DNA from 4 places in the Lelliottia nimipressuralis genome. Region 1 is predicted to be linked to each of the others. Evidence: predicted binding sites of a transcription regulator. Region 1 holds the regulator's gene; each other region holds the start of a gene.
The links. Region 1 encodes CRP, which controls carbon source genes, mostly activating them, when cyclic AMP is high. Its sites were predicted from a motif close to ATGTGANNNNNNTCACAT; they were not measured.

Region 1 (3,145 bases):
TCGTGCGCTCGATGGAAGATTACATCAACTTCCTGACGCCGCAGTTCTCGCGGACCCACATCAACTTCCAGCGCGTCCCGACGGTGGACACCTCTAACCCGTTTGCGGCGAAAACAATTCCGTCGCTGGACGAGAGTTTTGTGGTGATTCACTTCCGCAATCTGGAAGACATTGATTACCCCTGGCTGCTGGCGATGCTGCAGGGCTCATTCATTTCCCATATCAATACATTAGTGGTCCCGGGCGGGAAGATGGGGCTGGCGATGGAGCTGATCATGATGCCGCTGGTGCAACGGCTGATGGAAGGCAAGAAGATCGCCTGAGTTCAGTCGCCGGGGAGCGCTTCGCTATCCGGCTGAATCATGCGGTGACAGGCCCGGCAAGCGTAGCGCTACCGGGCGTAGTGTTAAGCGTCGATCACTTCGTAGGAATGCGTAATGTTCACCGCTTTTTCCAGCATCAGCGCCACGGAGCAGTACTTCTCCGCAGACAGATCCACCGCACGGGAAACCGCCGCATCCTTCAGCTCTTTACCGGTGACGATAAAATGCAAGTTGATGTGCGTAAACAGACGTGGCGCCTCTTCGCGACGCTCTGAGGTCAGCTTCACTTCGCAGTCCGTCACGTCATGACGACCTTTCTGCAGAATCGAAACCACGTCAATCGCGCTGCATCCGCCCGCCGCCATCAGTACCACTTCCATCGGGCTTGGCGCTTTATCTCCGGAGTTGCCGTCCATCAAAATCTGGTGTCCTGAAGCGGATTCGCCAAGGAACGTTAAACCTTCAACCCATTTCACACGCGCTTGCATTTTCATTAACTCCAAAGTTGCATTTTTCCGAACAGATTACGCGTGCGTTACAATTCTCGCAACGGAAGGCGACCTGCATCATGCTGAAGCGAGACACCAGGAGACACGCGGCTAAAGCTATGCTAAAACAGTCTCGATGCTACAGTAATACATTGACGTTACACATGTATGCAGAGGACATCAAACTTTACTGGCTGCGAACAGTGCGACAGCCACTTCCCAGGTACGGGTAAGAATTCGATTGCAACCCCAGAGTCAGGATGCGATTTTGACTCTGAGACAGCTTATAACAGAGGATAACAGCGCATGGTGCTTGGCAAACCGCAAACAGACCCGACTCTCGAATGGTTCTTGTCTCATTGCCACATTCATAAGTACCCATCGAAGAGCACGCTGATTCACCAGGGTGAAAAAGCGGAAACGTTGTATTACATCGTCAAAGGCTCGGTGGCAGTGCTGATCAAAGATGAAGAAGGGAAAGAGATGATCCTTTCTTATCTGAACCAGGGCGATTTCATCGGTGAACTGGGCCTGTTTGAAGAAGGCCAGGAACGTAGCGCCTGGGTGCGTGCGAAAACCGCGTGTGAAGTTGCAGAGATCTCCTATAAGAAATTCCGCCAGCTGATCCAGGTGAACCCGGACATCCTGATGCGTCTTTCTTCGCAGATGGCTCGCCGCCTGCAGGTCACTTCCGAGAAAGTGGGTAACCTCGCCTTCCTGGACGTAACAGGCCGCATCGCGCAGACCCTGCTGAACCTGGCGAAACAACCTGACGCCATGACCCACCCGGACGGTATGCAAATTAAAATTACCCGTCAGGAGATTGGTCAGATCGTCGGCTGTTCTCGTGAAACCGTTGGCCGTATCCTGAAAATGCTGGAAGATCAAAACCTGATCTCCGCTCACGGTAAAACTATCGTGGTCTACGGAACGCGTTAATTCCGGAACGAACGGCGTGCCATCGCGAGGTGTCACGCCGTTTTTGTCTCTGACGATCATGTGGCGCAGGCTGATTTATCACCCCGAAGTTAACTACGCACTACGTCAAACTCTGGTGTTATGTCTTCCCGTGGCTGTCGGTTTAATCCTGGGCCATCTGCAACATGGGCTGTTGTTCTCTCTCGTTCCTGCCTGCTGCAACATTGCCGGTCTCGATACACCGCATAAACGCTTTTTCAAACGCCTGATTATCGGCGGCTGCCTGTTCGCCGGATGTAGCCTGGCCGTGCAGCTGCTGCTGGCCCGTGATATCCCGCTGCCGTTAATCCTGACCGTGCTGGCTATGACGCTGGGCGTCACGGCGGAGATCAGTTCGCTGCACGCTCGCCTACTGCCCGCCTCACTGATAGCCGCTATTTTCACACTGAGCCTCGCCGGAAATATGCCCGTCTGGGAGCCGCTGCTGATCTATACGTTCGGTACCCTGTGGTACGGGCTGTTTAACTGGTTCTGGTTCTGGATGTGGCGGGAGCAGCCCCTGCGCGAATCCCTGAGCCTGCTCTACGTCCAGCTCGCGGACTATTGCGAAGCCAAATACACCCTGCTGACGCAACACACAGACCCGGAAAAATCATTGCCCCCGCTGCTTACGCGCCAGCAAAAAGTGGTCGACTTAATCAGCCAGTGCTATCAGCAGCTGCATATGCTGGCGGCCAATAAAAACCATGAATACAAGCGACTGCTGCGCGTCTTCCAGGTGGGGCTTGATCTACAGGAGCATATTTCGGTCAGTCTGCATCACCCGCAGGAGGTGCAAAAACTGGTGGAGCGCAGCCACGCCGAAGCGGTGATCCGCTGGAATGCCCAGACGGTCGCGGCCCGCCTGCGGGTGCTGGCTGACGATATTCTTTACCACCGTTATCCCACGCGTTTTACAATGGATAAACAGCTGGGCGCGCTGGAGAAAATTGCCCGTCAGCATCCGGATAATCCGGTTGGGCAGTTTTGCGCGTGGCACTTTAGCCGCATCGCACGCGTGTTGCGCACTCAGCGCCCGCTCTACCCGCGCGACCTGATGGCCGATAAACAAAAGCGTCTGCCGCTGCTACCGGCACTGAAAAGCTATTTATCACTGAAATCTTCCGCCCTGCGCAATGCCGCACGCATCAGCGTGATGCTGAGCATCGCCAGCCTGATGGGCGTCGCGCTGCACTTACCCAAGCCCTACTGGATTTTAATGACCGTGCTGTTTGTCACGCAGAATGGCTATGGCGCGACGCGCGTGCGAATACTGCACCGTGCGCTCGGGACGTTTGCCGGGCTGGTGATTGCCGGTATCACACTGCACTTCCATGTTCCTGACGGCTATACCCTGCTGGGAATGCTGGTCATTAC
Region 2 (3,145 bases), 2.3 Mb from region 1:
AGTTTCACGAAGTTGTCGTTCAGTGCGATACCTGCTTTAGCATCGAACACAGAAGTGCACACTTCGCCGTTGAAGTCGGTAGAAACAACGTCGTCTTCGGTGTAACCCAGAACGCCTTTCATTGCGCCTTCAGAAGCGGCTTTGATAGCTTTCTTGATTTCTTCGTAAGACGCTGCTTTTTCCAGACGAACGGTCAGGTCAACAACGGATACGTTTGGAGTAGGAACGCGGAACGCCATACCAGTCAGTTTGCCATTCAGTTCTGGCAGTACTTTACCTACTGCTTTAGCAGCACCGGTAGAGGATGGGATGATGTTCTGAGCTGCGCCGCGGCCGCCGCGCCAGTCTTTGTGAGACGGGCCATCAACGGTTTTCTGAGTTGCGGTGGTCGCGTGAACAGTGGTCATCAGACCTTCGATGATGCCGAAGTTGTCGTTGATAACTTTTGCCAGCGGAGCCAGGCAGTTGGTGGTGCAGGATGCGTTAGAAACGATGTCCTGGCCTTCGTATTTGTCAAAGTTAGCGCCTTTAACGAACATAGGCGTGTTGTCTTTGGAAGGACCAGTCAGAACAACTTTCTTCGCACCAGCGGTGATGTGTTTACGCGCAGTTTCGTCGGTCAGGAAGATACCCGTTGCTTCAGCAACAACATCAACACCGATTTCGTTCCACTTCAGGTTAGCTGGATCTTTTTCAGCAGTAACACGGATGGTTTTGCCGTTAACAACCAGGTGGCCGTCTTTCACTTCAACGGTGCCATTGAAACGACCGTGAGTTGAGTCGTACTTCAGCATGTACGCCATGTATTCAGCGTCCAACAGATCGTTGATACCAACGATTTCGATGTCAGAACGTTCCTGAGCAGCACGGAAAACAATACGGCCGATACGGCCAAAACCGTTGATACCTACTTTGATAGTCATATATTCCACCAGCTATTTGTTAGTGAATAAAAGGTTGCCTGTAAAATTACAAAAACCTTACGCAGCGTCAAGCGGAATCGTGTCAATCATTGCGACAAATCAATCCTGCGCATAACCTTTGTGCGACTGACAGCCTCACTTTCCCTTTGAGCTAGCAACCACATGGGGGCTGCGCCCGGGATTTTAAAGGGCTATCAGGATAAATATGTGAGCAAGATCACAATTGCCTGACTGCCGTACCGCAACGCATAAGTTTAGAACAAAAGTTCACACTTCAGTGTTAATGTTTTGTTAGAATTCGCGATGAAAGGTATCTGTTTCTACAGCGAGATCTGAGCATATGTCGAATCAACGTAACCCTGACGAACTCAAAAAAAATCTAACAGAAATGCAGTTCTACGTGACGCAGAACCACGGAACTGAACCCCCATTCACCGGGCGTTTGCTGCACAATAAGCGCGATGGCGTGTATCACTGTCTGGTGTGCGATGCACCGCTGTTTAATTCCCAGTCAAAATATGATTCTGGCTGCGGCTGGCCGAGCTTTTACGAGCCTGTCAGCGACGAGGCCATCCGCTATTTAACGGACTCTTCACACGGTATGCAGCGCACAGAAATCCGCTGCGGAAACTGCGATGCTCATCTCGGACACGTTTTCCCGGATGGACCACAGCCTACGGGTGAGCGTTTCTGTGTAAATTCGGCGTCGATGAGCTTCTCTGATGACGAAAATGGCGACCAGACCAAAGGTTGAAAAACCGATTCAGCAAATTATTCCATCACAGCGGATTTCTCATGAATATTGATGACATGATTAACAGTATGACGCCGGACGTGTATCAGCGTCTGGTGACAGCCGTAGAACTGGGGAAATGGCCGGATGGCGTGGCGCTGACGGCAGAGCAAAAAGAGAACAGCCTGCAATTGGTGATGCTGTGGCAGGCGCGCAATAACAGCGACGCACAGCACATGACTATCGACACGAAAGGCCAGATGGTGATGAAGAGTAAGCGCGAGCTGAAGGAAGACTTTGGCATCACGCCAAAACCGATTGCGACGATGAAAATGCAGTAACCACAGGCCGGGCAAGCGCCAACGCTGCCCGGCAATGGAGTTAGTGCTTAATCCCTAACGACGTTGCTAACTGCTTCGCCAGCTGGTTGTGGTCGTCCGCGCCATACTCCCAGAACATCGCGCCACCCAGACCTTTCTCTTTGATGTACTGCGCCTTCAGGTCGACCGAACGCGGGTTTTCGTACGACAGAGCGAACAGTTCTTTGCCCTCCGCCGATTTCACCGACAGCCACGGCACTTTCGCCTGATCGTCCCAGTGCTCGGTAAAGCGTTTCTGCGGATCGTTAATCAGCTTGCTGACAATATCGTTGTACTTCACGTAGGTATCTTTGGTGAGGTCATAGCCCAACGCCTTGAACAATCCCATCTCCTGCGCACCGAAGTACGGCTGTGTCACTGGGTTTTTCTCAGCATCTGTTTTTGTCCAGTCGATGCCTGGCTCCACGCTGCGTTTTGGCACGCGCCCGTAAAAACCAATCCCTAAATTCATCTGCTCAGGTTTCAGCCCGGCAGCGAGGTAGTTGTTGACTACAAAATCAGCACTGTATTTGTCCGCTGCGGCCACAGTCGGCCACTTAGTGGAGTCATACAGGTTCGAGTTAAAATACTGCGTGCCGTAGGCCATATCGTAGGTCATCAGATTGATGTAGTTCAGATACAGCGCGATCGCTTTGACGTCGACCCAGCTTTTTGGGCTTTCGGCATTCGCCCCCAGGGCGACAGTTACCAGCTTCTCTTTCGGCAGCGATTCGCGGATCTCCTTCAGCAGAGCAGTGAAGTTGTCTTTGTCGGCGGGCTGCTTATCCACCAGACCCCACGCACCGTTCACCGGGTACTCCCAGTCGAGATCGATGCCATCAAGTCCGTAGGTCGTGACGATCTCCTGCACGGAGCGAATAAACACGGCGCGGCTCTCTTTGCTATCCGCAGCGCCGGAGAATCCGCGTGCGCCCCAGCCACCAACAGAGAGCAGGACTTTAAGCTGTGGGTTTTGCTTACGCAGTTCAGGGATTTTATGCAGATCGGCAGTTACCTTCGGCGAGAGCCAGATTTGGTGCAGCTTACTGGCGTCTTTCAGCGCGGCGTTGGTTTCACCCGCTTCGTTGTTATAGATAAGACCAAACGAGTAGTTGAGATGGGTAATCTGG
Region 3 (3,145 bases), 1.6 Mb from region 1:
TCCGAGTCGCGAACAAAAAACAACCCCCGCCGTCAGGCGAGGGTTTAGCTTACTTTTCTTCCGCCTGTTCTTTCCCCACCAGCATGGTCGTCAGGACAAACGACAGCACCAGCGCTATCACCACGCCCGAGAGCGCAAAGATAAAGTAAGGCCCGATATAGGCCGGCAGGCTGAAAATGCTCGACAGAATGTAGCCGTAGAGACGAACGCCAAAGAACGCGATAAACGCTGAGGCCAGAGAACTGGCGACGGTGGCGGCGATAAACGCTTTTTTGTAGCGCGTCAGTACCCCAAACAGCGCCGGTTCCGTAATCCCGAGTAGAGCGGAAATGGCGGCAGACAAGGTCACGGTGCGCTCCTGCCGATCGCGGCTTATACGCCAGATTGCAAAGGTCGCCCCGGCAATCGCCATGTTAGCCATAAACATCATTGGCATCAGCATGTCGTAGCCACGATCGCTGAAGTTTTGCAGCGCGATTGGCGTCATTGCATGGTGCATGCCGGTGAGGATCGCCACCGGACGAATCGCGCCGACCACCAGGCCGGCAAAACTCGCCGACACGCCAAACAAGCCTTCGATAAACAGCGCCAGTCCTTTACCGAGCCAGATGCCAATCGGCCCGATCACCACCAGCGCGGCCAGTGCGCCGAGGAACAGCGTCAGCGTCGGGGTAAAGACCGTTTTCAGCACGTCGGGCATGATGCTGTCCACCCAGCGGTGGATGTAGCTCAAAGCCAGAATAGAGAAAATCACCGGGATCACGCTGGAGGCATAGTTAAAGACCGACACCGGGATCACATCCAGCAGCCAGATTGCGCTAACCGCCCCCTCCTGATGCGTGGCCAGCGCTTTCGCCGCCTCGATGAGCGACGGATACATCAGACAGGCCGCAACGGCCGCCGCCAGATATTCATTAGTCTTAAAGATTTTCGCCGCCGAAACGGCAAGGAAAAATGGCAGGAAGTAAAAGACGCCGCTGGCGATGAGATCGATCACCATCACCGTGTCGCTTTTCGCCGAAACAACTTTCAGGGCGATAAGCCCGGCCAGCAGACCTTTGATCATCCCTGCCCCAGCAATCGCCGGTACGATCGGGCCAAACACGCCCGACACCGTGTCCATAAACAGCGACACCAGGCTCTTACGCCCTTTTGTCACCGCAGGCGTCGCGGTGTCGTTATTGCCCAGCACGCTGAGCATTTGCTCGTACCAGCTGTTCACCTTCGGTCCGATAATCACCTGGAACTGATCGCTCTGCAGCTGCGCGCCCAGCACGCCAGGCAGTTTTTTAATCTCGTTTTGATCGACTTTATTATCGTCAATCAGATCAAAGCGTAAGCGCGTCATGCAGTGCCAGACTTTATTTATATTCCCCTGGCCGCCGACCAGACGAATAATATTATTGATGGCTTCTTGCGTCCCCATAAAGACTCCTGCCGGATGTTGTTGTCGTTTTAATGTTGCCATGAGGATAATTAAACCGTCACAACAAAACAAACCAATAAAATTTGATTCCGCTCACACTTAGCCATAACAAAAGCCTAAAAACCCTCATCAATCTAAAATTGGTCTGGTTTTTAATTGCTTTACCGTTAAATAACTGACCAAAATAAATAGTCAAAAAAACGGTTTACCCGCCAACATTTTTAGGGTGATGATATTCCCCATAACCTATTCCCACAGAGCCCCCAAGGAGTTATTTCGTGACGCCTGTGATGATTAAAAATATCGAATGTTTTATTACCCGCCCGGACCGACATAATCTGGTGACCGTACGTGTCAGTACCGACCAGGGGATCTCCGGCCACGGTTGTGCCACCTTTCAGCAGCGTCCGCTGGCGGTCAAAACCCTGGTAGATGAGTATCTCAAACCGCTGCTCATTGGTCGCGATGCCAACAATATCGAAGATCTGTGGCAAATGATGAACGTCAACGCCTACTGGCGTAACGGCCCGGTGATGAACAATGCGATATCGGGTGTCGATATGGCGCTGTGGGACATCAAAGGCCAGTTGGCAGGCATGCCGCTCTATCAACTGCTGGGCGGCAAATCCCGCGACGCGATCCCCGCCTACAGCCACGCCAGCGGCGAAACGCTGGAAGAACTGTTCGCCTCCGTGGATTCACTGCTGGCGCAGGGTTACCGGCATATTCGCTGTCAGCTTGGCTTTTACGGCGGCACGCCGTCGGCACTTCACGCCCCGGATAATCCAACGCCTGGCGCCTGGTTCGATCAGCAGGAATACATGGCGAATACCGTTGAGATGTTCCGCGCGCTGCGGGAAAAATATGGCTGGAAGCTGCACATTTTACACGACGTCCACGAGCGACTGTTCCCGCAGCAGGCCGTTCAACTGTCAAAACTGCTCGAACCGTTCCAGCCCTATTTTATTGAAGACATTTTACCGCCGCAGCAGAGCGCCTGGCTTGAACAGGTGCGCCAGCAAAGCTGCGTACCGCTGGCGTTGGGGGAATTATTTAACAATCCGGCAGAATGGCACGACCTGATCGTTAATCGTCGTATCGACTTCATCCGCTGTCACGTATCACAGATCGGCGGGATCACCCCGGCCATCAAACTGGCGCATCTGTGTCAGGCTTTTGGCGTGCGTCTGGCGTGGCACGGGCCGGGCGACATGACGCCTATCGGCGTGGCGGTGAATACCCATCTGAATATTCATCTGCATAATGCGGCGATTCAGGAGTTCATTCCCCGTTCGCAAACCACGGATGCGGTCTTCCCTGGCGCACCGGTGGCAAAAGAGGGATTTGTCTATCCGCCTGTCAACGCCGGAATCGGCGTGGGCTTCAACGAGGAGCAGGCCCTGGCGCATCCGGTTGTCTACCGCCCGCATGAGTGGACGCAGAGCCGCCTGCCCGATGGGGCGATTCATACACCCTGATTTTGCCGCCAGGTTAAGTTGTCGCGGTTGTAGGGGATGACGTAAGTACAGGTGTAGTTGATGTCGATAATATCGCTCACCTCGAACACGCGTCCTCCGTCGAGAATACCGCGATTATTAATATGCATTGCCGGGCTGCCCTTCTTGCAGCCCAGAATCACCGCCTGTTCGCGGCTGACGCTCACCGCGCGATAGGTGGTCAGCATGTGGGAAATGGTGAAACCTTTGCTCAGCACGTACT
Region 4 (3,145 bases), 1.1 Mb from region 1:
CTACGCTGAAACGCTGTGCCATCGGGGTGGCCTGTTGCGGGCAGACGTGCAAGCAGGTGTCGCATTTTTGACAGATACTCTCCTGCCACCAGACACGCCCGGCCTGAATGTTCAGGGCATCGTGCGGGCAGTGAAGCACGCAGTCGCCGCAATCGTTGCAGCGGCCAATGGTCCACGGATTGTGGCAGGTTTTGCAGCGCAGGTTACACCCCTGCAGGAACAGCGCCAGGCGGCTGCCCGGCCCGTCCACGCAGGAGAAGGGGATAACCTGACTAACTAAAGCGCATCTGCTGTTCATGGCTTATCACGCGCGGCTGACGTTCAAGGATACGTGTATTGCGTGCGGCCTCTTCGCCAAGCCAGGTGGTGTTGGTACGAGAGCCTTCCGCGCGGTATTTCTCCAGGTCCGACAGGCGCACCATGTACCCGGTCACACGCACCAGATCGTTCCCGGCCACGTTGGCCGTGAATTCGCGCATCCCGGCGTTAAACGCCCCAAGACACAGCTGAACCACGGCCTGCGGGTTACGCTTGATGGTTTCGTCCAGCGTCAGAATGTCACTGATGCCCGAATGATAATGTTTGTGATGCGGCGCGACGGCCAGCAGATGGCTAATCGGATCCGGCTCATCGCCATACGGCAGACGCGCACCCGGCGTAGTACCCGCGTCAGAGCTGATTCCGGACTGGGCATGCAGCATGGCGCGCTGCTTCCAGCCGTGTTTCACCGGCGTATTTTCGACAAATTCCGCAAGCTGTTCGCTAATGCGGTAGCCCAGCGCATTGGCCTGCTCATCCTTGCCGTAACGCGCGTTCAGCCCGGCTTTCTCGCACAGGGTATTGACCGCTTCGGCCAGACCGTACATGCCAAACATCGGCACAAAACGATCCGCATCAATCAGCCCCTCTTTTACCAGGAAGCTATTCTCAAAGAAGCCGGATTGCTCATACAGGAAATCACAGCGTGCATCGATAATCGCGATCTGCTGCTGGCAGTAGTGCGGTAGCGTGCGGGTAAAGAAATCGTCCACTGATTCACTGCTCTCGGCAATAGCCTTGAGATTGAGGCGAACCAGGGTGCTGCCACCGCCCGCCAGCGGCAGGGAGTTGTAACAACTCACCACGCCATAACGGCCTTTTGTGAAAATTTTATCATTCACCGGACCGTTGGAAATATGCGGTTTACTGCATTCGCAAATATTTTTTGCCACGCTTAGCAGCAAATCATCAGGGGTAATTTCCGGGTCGTAAATAAAGGTGAGATTCGGTGAGACCTGCATCAGCTCTGCGTCAGCGCGTAAAATTGCGCGGGTGACTGGGGTATCCGCAGGGCCGATGTTGGCGTGCATAAACGCGTCTGGCAGGGTTCTGTCGAGATAACGCCAGAAACGTTTTATTCGGCTATCAATTTCTTCTTGTGTTAGAATTCTAACATAGGGTTGCAGCAACGCGTCGAGATGGCCGAGAAACACCGGCATCGATGTAACGGATGGAACATGGTGGTAGAGGATGGTGAGTAACGACAGGGCGTCATCGAGATCTTTCGCCCCTTCCAGCTCTAACCACTCTGAGCCGTTTGCCAGGAATTTAGCGTAGTCCGGCAGAACGTAGCGCGGTTTGAAGGGCGCATGGCCTTCAAACATATCGCAGATGAAACCCTCGTCCAGTGCCGCTCGCGCGGCCCGTGGCAGCGCGGGGTAGGGCAGATTGTTTTCCGCTTCCAGCGCCAGGAAATGACGTTTTTGCTCGGCTGTCAGTACCGGGCTTGTCACAATTTGCTGGCAACGTTGTTGCAAAGCATCGAGACCAGAGGTGGACATGTTCGCTTCCTTTTATTCTGCGGTTGATGGGCAGATTGTAGGAACTCATCATGCGAAGCCATTTGATCCGACGCGGGTGATTGCTGTTTTAGCCAGCAGCCTGAGGACTAAAGTTTGAAGTTGATCTCATTACAGTAATGCAAATTTGTACGCAGTTTTCATTAACTGTGATGAATGTCGAAGTGTGAATGCGGGTGAATGTTAGAATACTCACAGACCCGCACGGTGAAAATTTATACGGCGAAGCCGTTGGAGAATGTTATGACCGATTTAACCGCAAGCAGCCTGCGCGCGTTGAAACTGATGGACCTGACCACCTTGAACGATGACGACACCAATGAAAAAGTGATCGCATTGTGCCATCAGGCGAAAACGCCAGTGGGCAATACCGCTGCCATCTGCATCTATCCGCGTTTTATCCCGATTGCACGTAAGACGCTGAACGCGCAGGGCACGCCTGACGTGCGTATCGCTACCGTCACCAACTTCCCGCACGGCAATGACGACATCGACATTGCGCTGGCTGAAACCCGCGCGGCGATTGCCTACGGTGCTGATGAAGTTGACGTGGTGTTCCCGTACCGTGCGCTGATCGCCGGCAACGAGCAGGTCGGTTTTGACCTGGTGAAAGCCTGTAAAGACGCTTGTGCGGCGGCTAACGTGCTGCTGAAAGTGATTATCGAAACGGGCGAGCTGAAAGAAGAAGCGCTGATTCGTAAAGCATCTGAAATCTCCATCAAAGCGGGTGCAGATTTCATTAAAACCTCTACCGGTAAAGTGCCGGTCAATGCAACGCCAGAAAGCGCTCGCATCATGATGGAAGTGATTCGCGACATGGGCGTGTCTAAAACCGTTGGTTTCAAACCTGCGGGCGGCGTGCGTACTGCAGAGGACGCGCAGCAGTTCCTGGCCATCGCTGACGACCTGTTTGGTGCCGACTGGGCGGATTCCCGTCACTACCGCTTCGGCGCATCCAGCCTGCTGGCAAGCCTGCTGAAAGCGCTGGGTCACGGTGACGGTAAGAGCGCCAGCAGCTACTAATTACTCGTCATAGTCAGGCTGCACTTTCACCCCAGTCTCTTACTTGTGTAGGCGCCTGGGGGGCACTTTCTTGCCGCCCTCCGGCAGCTCGAATTATGTAGAGTAATATTATTATCGCGGCGGGTTTACCGCCGCATTTAACCTGATTCCCCGGGGGTTACCGTGTTTCTCGCACAAGAAATTATTCGTAAAAAACGTGATGGTCATGCATTAAGCGACGAAGAGATCCGCTTCTTTATCAACGGTATTCGTGACAACACCATCTCTGAAGGGCAGATTGCCGC

Region 2: a site for CRP is predicted at 1,129-1,146, ahead of msrB (peptide-methionine (R)-S-oxide reductase MsrB). Genes of this name have one in related genera too.
Region 3: a site for CRP is predicted at 1,508-1,525, ahead of ACB496_RS05155 (enolase C-terminal domain-like protein). Genes of this name have one in related genera too.
Region 4: a site for CRP is predicted at 1,933-1,950, ahead of deoC (deoxyribose-phosphate aldolase). Genes of this name have one in related genera too.

The regions. Positions count from the first base shown of each region.
Region 1 is NZ_CP167172.1:4,251,536-4,254,680, forward strand. It holds gene ACB496_RS20480 (phosphoribulokinase) at 1-323, shown strand, start outside; gene ACB496_RS20485 (OsmC family protein) at 407-811, opposite strand; gene crp (cAMP-activated global transcriptional regulator CRP) at 1,118-1,750, shown strand; gene ACB496_RS20495 (YccS/YhfK family putative transporter) at 1,809-3,145, shown strand, end outside.
Region 2 is NZ_CP167172.1:1,812,518-1,815,662, forward strand. It holds gene gapA (glyceraldehyde-3-phosphate dehydrogenase) at 1-923, opposite strand, end outside; gene msrB (peptide-methionine (R)-S-oxide reductase MsrB) at 1,264-1,677, shown strand; gene ACB496_RS08455 (YeaC family protein) at 1,719-1,997, shown strand; gene ACB496_RS08460 (glycoside hydrolase family 18 protein) at 2,038-3,145, opposite strand, start outside.
Region 3 is NZ_CP167172.1:1,106,231-1,109,375, reverse strand. It holds gene ACB496_RS05160 (PTS transporter subunit EIIC) at 50-1,426, opposite strand; gene ACB496_RS05155 (enolase C-terminal domain-like protein) at 1,705-2,904, shown strand; gene ACB496_RS05150 (GntR family transcriptional regulator) at 2,892-3,145, opposite strand, start outside.
Region 4 is NZ_CP167172.1:648,161-651,305, forward strand. It holds gene ACB496_RS03075 (YjjW family glycine radical enzyme activase) at 1-298, opposite strand, end outside; gene ACB496_RS03080 (YjjI family glycine radical enzyme) at 273-1,820, opposite strand; gene deoC (deoxyribose-phosphate aldolase) at 2,082-2,861, shown strand; gene deoA (thymidine phosphorylase) at 3,024-3,145, shown strand, end outside.